One region of the Arthrobacter sp. Soil_C_60 genome, then DNA from elsewhere that is predicted to be linked to it. Evidence: predicted binding sites of a transcription regulator. Region 1 holds the regulator's gene; the other holds the start of a gene.
The links. The regulator HrcA, encoded in region 1, represses chaperone genes, less so after heat shock. The targets are predictions, from matches to a motif close to TTNGCACTCGNNNNNNNCGAGTGCNAA.
Positions count from the first base shown of each region.

Region 1 (4,414 bases):
GCTTTGGCTGGTACGAGGTCAGCAACTGGGCCCGCACCGAAGCCGACCGCTGCCGTCACAATCTCTCTTACTGGCGTGGTGATGACTGGTGGGGTGCAGGCCCCGGGGCCCACTCCCACATGGGCGGCGTCCGCTGGTGGAACGTGAAGCATCCGGCCGCCTACGGCCAACGTCTGTCAACGGGAGTCTCTCCGGCGGCGGGTCGGGAAACCCTTGACGCCGCGACCCGCAAACTGGAACATGTGATGCTTCAGACCCGCATTATCGACGGTTTGCGGACACAGGAATTGGGCCCGCAGGGACGGAAAGCGGTAGCCGGTCTGATCGCAGACGGGCTAGTGGACGGACCGGCGGCTTTCGCCGGCACCGTCCGGCTCACCTTGCAGGGCAGGCTTCTTGCCGACGCCGTGGTCCGCCGCCTGCTGGAAGACTGACAGGCACATAGTGGATTAGCCCTTTCTGGGCGCGCCGACTGCCTGCCTAGTTGAGCAGGCGCAGATTCAACGAGTAGCGGTAGGGGCGGCCGCGGTTGACTGCGATGCCTGCCATCACGGAGAACACCGTGAGGAAGACCCAGATTGCGGCTGCAATGACGGCAAAGAAGCCGCTGATCACAGGCACCAGAATCAGGATGTTGGCAATAACAGCAACGATCGTTGGCGGAAGTGTGAAGTTCAGGGCTTCCTTCGACTCTTGGGCCGTGAAGGGGCCGCGGTCCTTGAAGATCAGGTAGATCACCAGCGAAGGAAAGCAGCCCAGGATGCCGCCGAAATGAGCCAGAGTGGCCCACTGACGGTCTTCGGACGGCGTCAGCGGCAGGGCTGAGGAAGAGGCGCTTTCATACTGCGTCCGGGGAGCCGGTTGACGATCCGGTTGCTTCTTGCGCGCGGGGTTGTCTGACACAGGACCTACCTCAGGGAATTCGTTTTCGTTCTAATGGCTATTTACCTACGAAACTAAGATTAGCCGCAATGACCGGTAAACACCGGACTGGGGTCAATCTTCCGGCGCAGAATGGGGTTGCCGCAATGCGCATTCCTCAGGCGGTGAGGAAATCGATGACTTCTTCAACGCGTCCCAGCAGGGACGGTTCCAGGTCCGCGTAGGAGTTGACGCTGCCAAGCAAGCGCTTCCACCCGTCCGCGATGTCGATCTGGGTTTTGTTGGGCCACCCGAGGCCGGCGAGGATTCCGGTTTTCCAATCGGTTCCGCGCGGAACCACCGGCCATTTTTCCAGCCCGATGACGGCCGGCTTAATGGCCTGCCAGACATCCACATACGGGTGACCGACAATCAGCACGTTGTTGCGTGCCGATGGAACTGCCATGGCGGCCTGGGCAATACGCCACTCCTTGGTGTCGGGCAGCAGATGGTCTACCAGAATGCCCAGTTTTCGCTGCGGCCCCGGACTGAACGCCGTAACCGCCGAAGCCAGGTCATCCACGCCGTGGAGCGGCTCGACGACTATGCCTTCAACCCGAAGATCGTGGCCCCACACCTTCTCGACGAGTTCGGCATCGTGCTTGCCTTCGACCCAGACCCGGCTGGCCTTGGCCACCTGCGCGCGCAGTCCTTCTACTCTGACCGATCCGGAGGCCGTCCGCTGCGGACGTCCGACGGCGGCAGCGGCCATGGCAGGAACTACCTCCACGGGTTCACCTTCCAGCAGAAAGCCGAAGCCCAGGGGGAAGGAACGTTTCTTTCCCCGCCGGTCCTCCAGCGACACCAGATGGACCCCGCCGGACTTCTCCACGCGCACCACCGCACCTACCCAGCCGCTTTCGACGTCCTCCAGTACCAGCCCGGGTTCGGCCCCGACCTTGCGAAGCTGACGCGACTTCGGAGCGGATAGATCCTGTGGTCCCCAGCCGTAGCTGCTCATCGGTTGTAGTCCTTCGGTCACGCAGCTATCGGGTAGCTGCTGGCGATCAGCGGAGCCGCCGATAGATGCATGGCAGCCTGACAATGCTAACAACGTGCCAAAGGTATTAGACTTAGCACTTGGACGTGTTGAGTGCTAACCGGCATGTCTGCTGCAGCCGTACGAAATCAGGAGGTGCCCAGTGAGCGAAGGCCGTCGGCTCGAGGTGCTGCGCGCTATCGTGGAAGACTACGTGCATTCGCGCGAACCCGTGGGGTCCAAAGCACTGGTTGACCGCCACCATTTAGGTGTTTCCTCGGCCACAATCCGCAACGACATGGCTGCTCTGGAAGAAGAAGGCCTGATTGTCGCTCCGCACACTAGCGCTGGCCGCATTCCAACGGACAAGGGCTACCGGCTCTTCGTCGACCGGATTTCGGATGTGAAACCGCTCTCCTCCGCAGAACGCCGTGCCATCCAAGCCCTGCTCGAGAGCGCGGGCGACCTGGATGATGTCATGGATCGCACCGTGAGGTTGTTATCCCAGCTGACCAATCAGGTAGCCGTAATCCAGTATCCGCGGCTGGGGCGTGCTTGCACCAGGCACATCGAGTTTGTCCTGCTCGCACCGCAACAGGTCCTCGTTGTCCTGATTGCCGACAACGGGAAAGTTGAGCAGCGGGTCATTTCCCTGCCTGATCCCGTCACGGATGAAGAATTATCCGACCTCCGATCGGCCTATCTCTCCGAATTGGCCGGGCACCCCCTCGATTCGGTGGGCGGGCTGCTGCGGAACGGATTGAAAGACGTCAGACCCGGCACGGAGGCTATCGTGCCACCGCTTTCAGCGGCCTTGGAAAATCTTGCTGCAGCCACACAAGAGGAACGTATCCTCATGGCCGGCACGGCCAACTTGGCCCGTTCCCCCATGGATTTCCCGTTGAGTATCGGACCCATCCTCGAGGCGCTCGAGGAACAGGTGGTCCTGCTCCGCCTGCTGTCGGAGATGCAGCAGGACGCCCGCGGGATTTCCGTACGCATTGGACATGAGAACCCGTACGGTTCGTTGGTGGAAACATCCGTGGTCGCAACAGGCTATGGTCCGGGTTCTTCAGCCAAGCTGGGCATCCTCGGTCCAACCCGGATGGATTATCCAACTACTATGGCCGCCGTCCGCGCCGTAGCCCGTTATTTGTCACGCATCCTTGCCGGATAGGCAGCCGGCCAACAAGCAGCAACATGGGCAGCGGGAGCCGCTGTCCGCAACCGATTCCCAGGAAGAGAAGTAATACAAGGTGAGCAACCACTACGACGTACTCGGTGTCAGCCGCGATGCCACTGCTGAGGAAATCAAGAAGGCCTATCGGAAACTGGCTCGCAAGCTCCACCCTGATGTGAACACCGGGCCGGAGGCTGCGGAACAGTTCAAGCAGGTCAGCCATGCGTACGAGGTGCTGTCGGACCCGCAGAAGCGGCGGGTATATGACACCACAGGCAATGAGAACGGCACGGACAGCGGCTTCGGCGGCGGCTATTCGGGTGCTGGGTTCGCCTTCCAGGATATTTTCGAAACCTTCTTCGGTGGGCAGGGCACTGCCGGACCGCCTTCGCGCACGCGCCGCGGACAGGACGCACTGATCAATGTCCGCATCGATCTCAAAGATGCCGTGTTCGGCGTCAATAAGAAGATCGAAGTGGACACCGCCGTCGTTTGCCCCACGTGCGACGGCAGCTGCTGCCGTCCCGGCACGAGCCCGCGGACCTGCGACATCTGCGGCGGTTCGGGCCAGGTACAGCGTGCCGTCCGCTCCATCTTGGGGCAGGTCATGACCGCCGCTCCCTGCGGAAGCTGCCAGGGCTTCGGCACGATCATTCCCGACCCGTGCAACGAATGTAATGGGGAGGGGCGCATCCGCAGCCGCCGCTCGCTGACCATCAAAATTCCGGCAGGTGTCGGAACGGGCACCCGGATCCAGCTGGCCGGGCAGGGCGAATCAGGTACGGCAGGCGGCCCCCAGGGCGACCTCTACGTCGAGATCCGTGTTGCCCTGGATAAGAATTTCATCCGTGAGGGCGACGACCTCCATGTGACGATGGCGGTACCCATGACGGCTGCGGCCCTCGGTACGGATGTGGACATGGACACGTTCGACGGGACGCAGTCGCTGAACATCAAGCCTGGTACCCAGGCGGGCGAGGTCATCACCCTCAAGGGGCTTGGGGTGACGCATCTGCGGGGCTACGGCCGCGGCGATCTGAAGGTCCATGTGCACGTGGAAACGCCCACCCGACTCGATTCCGAGCAAGAGGAACTGCTGCGCCAGCTGGCAGCGTCGCGCGACGAGCAGTTCACCGAGGGCAAGCTTGCGGGCAGCGGCAGCGGCGTGTTTGCCCGGCTGCGGGACAAGCTCGGCAATCTCTAACAGTGACCAATCCCGTTTTCTTCACCGAACCTGGAGCACTGGCGGAGGTGGCATCCGGTGAGGAATTCGTCCTGACCGGTGCCGAGGCCAGGCATGCTGTCGCGGTTAAGCGTCTGAGCCCCGGCGAGAG
Region 1 is NZ_JBDGKM010000004.1:194,909-199,322, reverse strand. It holds gene hemW (radical SAM family heme chaperone HemW) at 1-434, shown strand, start outside; gene AC3A4M_RS10630 (DUF4870 domain-containing protein) at 481-903, opposite strand; gene AC3A4M_RS10625 (DUF3097 domain-containing protein) at 1,040-1,882, opposite strand; gene hrcA (heat-inducible transcriptional repressor HrcA) at 2,064-3,077, shown strand; gene dnaJ (molecular chaperone DnaJ) at 3,157-4,284, shown strand; gene AC3A4M_RS10610 (16S rRNA (uracil(1498)-N(3))-methyltransferase) at 4,287-4,414, shown strand, end outside.

Region 2 (4,414 bases), on a different contig from region 1:
GGTAGTCCGCACGCGGCACAAAGCGGGTATCGCGGTTGGTGCAGATACCAAGCAGCTTCCCGTCCGTGTCCACCACGGGCAGTCCGGACACGCGGTAGTTGAAGCAGAGCTCGTCCAATTCGGCCAGCGTCGCATCCGGGGAGATGGTCACCGGATTGGTGATCATGCCGGATTCGCTGCGCTTGACCCGGTCCACGTGCTCGGCCTGGTCCTGGATGGAGAGGTTGCGGTGGATTACCCCAAGACCGCCCTGGCGCGCCATCGCGATGGCCATCCGGGACTCGGTCACGGTATCCATGGCCGCCGAGAGCAGCGGGGTCTGGACCGTAATGCGCTTGGACAACCGGGAGCTGGTGTCAGCCTCGGAAGGGATGACATCTGTCGGGCCGGGCAGCAGCAGCACGTCGTCGTAGGTCAAGCCCTCGAAAGCGAACGGGTTAAATTCTTCAGTCACTGTGCGGCCTTTCGGAGATACACCGGAATGGGGAGCGGCCAATGTCGCGGGGGTTACCGGTACAGAGGTGGATAGTTACATCCTAAAACCATTTGCCACCCGGCTCTATTTCGTTCCCGCACGCATGTGGTGGAACTAACTCACGGCGTCCAAGCCTTCGGGTCGGTCAGCCTGTGAATAATGTCCAACCCTCACGGCTTAAATGCGAAGGGGACCCGGCCAGTGTGAACTGTCCGGATCCCCTTCTGCGGCTACTGGGACCGAAGCGCGGGGGCTGCGGTCTTAGTGGCTGTGGCCTGCGTGGGCGTCCTCGTCCTCGGCCGGCTTGTCGACGACCAGAGTTTCGGTTGTCAGGACCAGCGCGGCAATGGATGCCGCGTTGACCAGCGCCGAACGGGTGACCTTGACCGGGTCGATGACGCCGGCAGCAACCAGGTCCTCGTACTTCCCGGTGGCGGCGTTGAAGCCGTTGTTGACCTCAAGCTCGCCCACCTTGGACACGACGACAAAGCCTTCGTATCCGGCGTTCTCGGCGATCCAGCGCAGCGGCTGGACCAGCGCGCGGCGGACAAGTCCGACGGCGGTGGCTGCGTCGCCTTCGAGAGCCAGAACGTTGGGATCGGTGTCCAGGGCCTGGGCTGCGTGGACCAGTGCGGAACCGCCGCCGGCCACGATGCCCTCTTCCAGGGCAGCACGCGTGGAGGACACTGCGTCCTCGATACGGTGCTTCTTTTCCTTCATCTCAACTTCGGTGGCTGCGCCGACCTTGATAACGCCGATGCCGCCGGCCAGCTTGGCCAGACGTTCCTGCAGCTTCTCACGGTCCCAATCGGAATCGGTGCGCTCGATCTCGGCGCGGATCTGCGCGACGCGGTCTGCAACATCGGATTCGGAGCCGGCACCGTCAACGATGGTGGTGGCGTCCTTGGTCACGGTGATGCGGCGTGCCGAACCCAGAACTTCCAGGCCGACCTGGTCCAGCTTCAGACCGAGGTCCGGAGAAACAACCTGGGCGCCGGTCAGGGTAGCAATGTCCTGCAGCATGGCCTTGCGGCGGTCGCCGAAGCCCGGAGCCTTGACGGCAACAACATTCAGGGTGCCGCGGATCTTGTTGACCACGAGGGTGGACAGGGCTTCGCCGTCGATGTCTTCGGCGATGATGAACAGCGGCTTGCCGGCCTGCAGCGCCTTCTCCAGCAGCGGCAGGAATTCCTGCACCGTGGAGATCTTTCCCTGGTTGATCAGGATCATGGCGTCTTCCAGGACAGCTTCCTGGCGTTCGGCGTCGGTGACGAAGTACGGCGACAGGTAGCCCTTGTCGAACTGCATGCCTTCGGTGAGGACCAGTTCGGTCTGCAGACCGGAGGCCTCCTCGATGGTGATGACGCCGTCCTTGCCGACCTGCTCGAAAGCCTTGGCCAGCAGCTCGCCGACCTCGGGGCTCTGGGCCGAGATGGTTGCCACTTCGGCAACCTTGCCCTCGACCTCGCGGGCGTTCTCCAGCAGACGTGCCGAGACTGCCTCGACAGCAACCTCGATGCCGCGCTTGAGGGCGCCGGGGGCTGCGCCTGCGGCTACATTGCGCAGGCCTTCCTTGACCAGGGCCTGGGCCAGGACGGTCGCCGTGGTGGTTCCGTCACCGGCGACGTCATTGGTCTTGGTGGCGACTTCCTTGGCCAGCTGCGCACCCAGGTTCTCGTAGGGATCCTCGAGTTCGACCTCGCGGGCGATGGTCACGCCGTCGTTGGTGATAGTGGGGGCGCCCCACTTCTTGTCCAGCACGACGTTACGTCCGCGCGGGCCCAGAGTCACCTTGACGGTGTTGGCCAGCTTGTCGACGCCGGCTTCCAGAGCTTTGCGGGCGGCATCGTCAAACTTCAACTGCTTTGCCATTTATTAATTCTCCTTATTGGACCAAAAACCCCGGCCAGTTGCCTGGCCGGGGTCATCGGAAAACTACTTGACGACGATCGCCAGCACGTCGCGGGCGGAGAGTACGAGGTACTCCTGGCCGCTGTGCTTGACTTCGGTTCCGCCGTACTTGGAGTAGATAACGACGTCGCCCTCGGCTACATCGACCGGGACGCGGTTTCCGTTGTCATCAACGCGGCCGGGGCCTACTGCGACAACTTCACCTTCCTGCGGCTTTTCCTTGGCGGTGTCCGGGATGACCAGGCCGGAAGCCGTGGTCTGCTCTGCTTCGAGCGGGCGGACAACAATACGATCCTCAAGAGGCTTAATAGAGACCGACACTCGGCTCTCTCCTTTGCATGAGCTACGAATAGGTTCTTTGGCCAAGGACTTTTCTGCCGTCGTCGCGGTGCCGGCAGGAGGTTCCTTGAATAATTAGCACCCGCACGGGGAGAGTGCTAATAAGACTCTATGTGCCGGATTAGCACTCGGTCAAGGTGAGTGCCAAAAGCGTCGCAACGCCCCCTTGCGCGAGCCCCGCCATCAGCTCGTGCCACCGGCCCCGCTACCGGTTCCAGCGCCAGCCGGAGTGCACCCGGACGGCATCGTCCGCCGTCGTTGTTTGGTGCCGTTGTTGCTTGAGGACATTTTTCTGCAGGAAAGTTGCCTAAGGCTAACCTAACCCGATACGGTTCGAAGGCGCGCAAGAATTAGCCAATCATTTTGTGATCTATTGCGGCGGGTACCGGGAGGTGCCCGAGCACCCGAATTTCCTGGAGCCATTTATGAATAAGTCAGTGAAGTCCCGCCTCCTGGCAGTCTCGGCCGTTGCCTCGCTGCTGGCGCTGAGCGCCTGCGGCCAGGACGCCGGGGCAGCCGACGCCGGCGCCAACGCGGAGACGATTACGGCTGAGCATGCGCAGGGCTCCACCGAGGTTCCGGCCAACCCGGAAACCGTCTACAGCTTTGACCTTGGCGCGATGGACAGCCTGGATTCCCTCGGCGTAGAGGTTGACGGCGCTCCGACCGCGCAGTACCCGGCGTCGCTGGCCAAGTACGGCGAGGATGCCGTCACCAAGATCGGTTCCATGAAGGAACCGGATTTCGAAGCGATCAGCGAAGGCGCTCCGGATCTGATCATCATTTCGGGCCGCACCGCCGGTGCCTACGAGGAACTGAGCAAGATCGCCCCGACCATCGACCTCAGCGTTGATGCCGCCGCACCGGTGGAGAGCTTCAAGGAAGTTTCCACCACGCTCGGCGAGATCTTCGGCAAGGAAGCCGAGGTCGAGAAGCAGCTGGCCGCGATCGATACCAAGATCGAGGAGACCAAGGCGGCCGCTGCCGATGCCGGCACCGGCCTGGTGGTGATGACCAGCGGCGGCGAACTCACCGCCTATGGCGCCGGTTCGCGCTTCGGCATCGTCCACGATGTCCTGGGCGTGGAGACCGCTGCCGACGTCAAGTCCGAAGGCTCCCACGGCGAGGCCATCTCCTTCGAGTACATCGCCGAGAAGAACCCGGCCCATCTCTTCGTGATCGACCGCGATGCGGCCGTCGGCGAGGCTGCAGGCAAGGCCGCCGCCGCGGTCCTGGACAACGAACTGGTCGCCGGCACCGACGCCGCCAAGAACGACAACATCACCTACCTGGATTCCGCTTCCTGGTACCTGGTGGGCTACGGCCTGAACAACGTCGACTCCATGGTCGGCGCCGTACAGGCCGCACTGGTCAAGTAGTCAATGCCGTTGCGGGCCGACGCATCCGGCCCGCAACGGAAGACACCTACCATGGCTTCCTCGACGATGACCCGCTCCACCCCGGCAGTCTCCGGCCGGGTAGCTCCGGCACGCCCGCGCGGTTCCGGCGGCCAGTTGGCGGTGGCCGGTGCCGCCGTTATCGCCCTCGCGATTGCCAGCATGTTTGTTGGGGTCAGCGACGTTTCGCTGCCCGCGCTGCTCGCGGGCGACCAGACGGCGTGGGATATTTTCTGGATCAGCCGGGTGCCGCGGACCATCTCCGTCATCCTGGCCGGCATGGCCATGAGCG
Region 2 is NZ_JBDGKM010000001.1:349,125-353,538, reverse strand. It holds gene guaB (IMP dehydrogenase) at 1-454, opposite strand, end outside; gene groL (chaperonin GroEL) at 737-2,347, opposite strand; gene groES (co-chaperone GroES) at 2,411-2,707, opposite strand; gene AC3A4M_RS01770 (siderophore ABC transporter substrate-binding protein) at 3,151-4,104, shown strand; gene AC3A4M_RS01765 (ABC transporter permease) at 4,156-4,414, shown strand, end outside.
Region 2: a site for HrcA is predicted at 2,847-2,873, ahead of groES (co-chaperone GroES). Genes of this name have one in related genera too.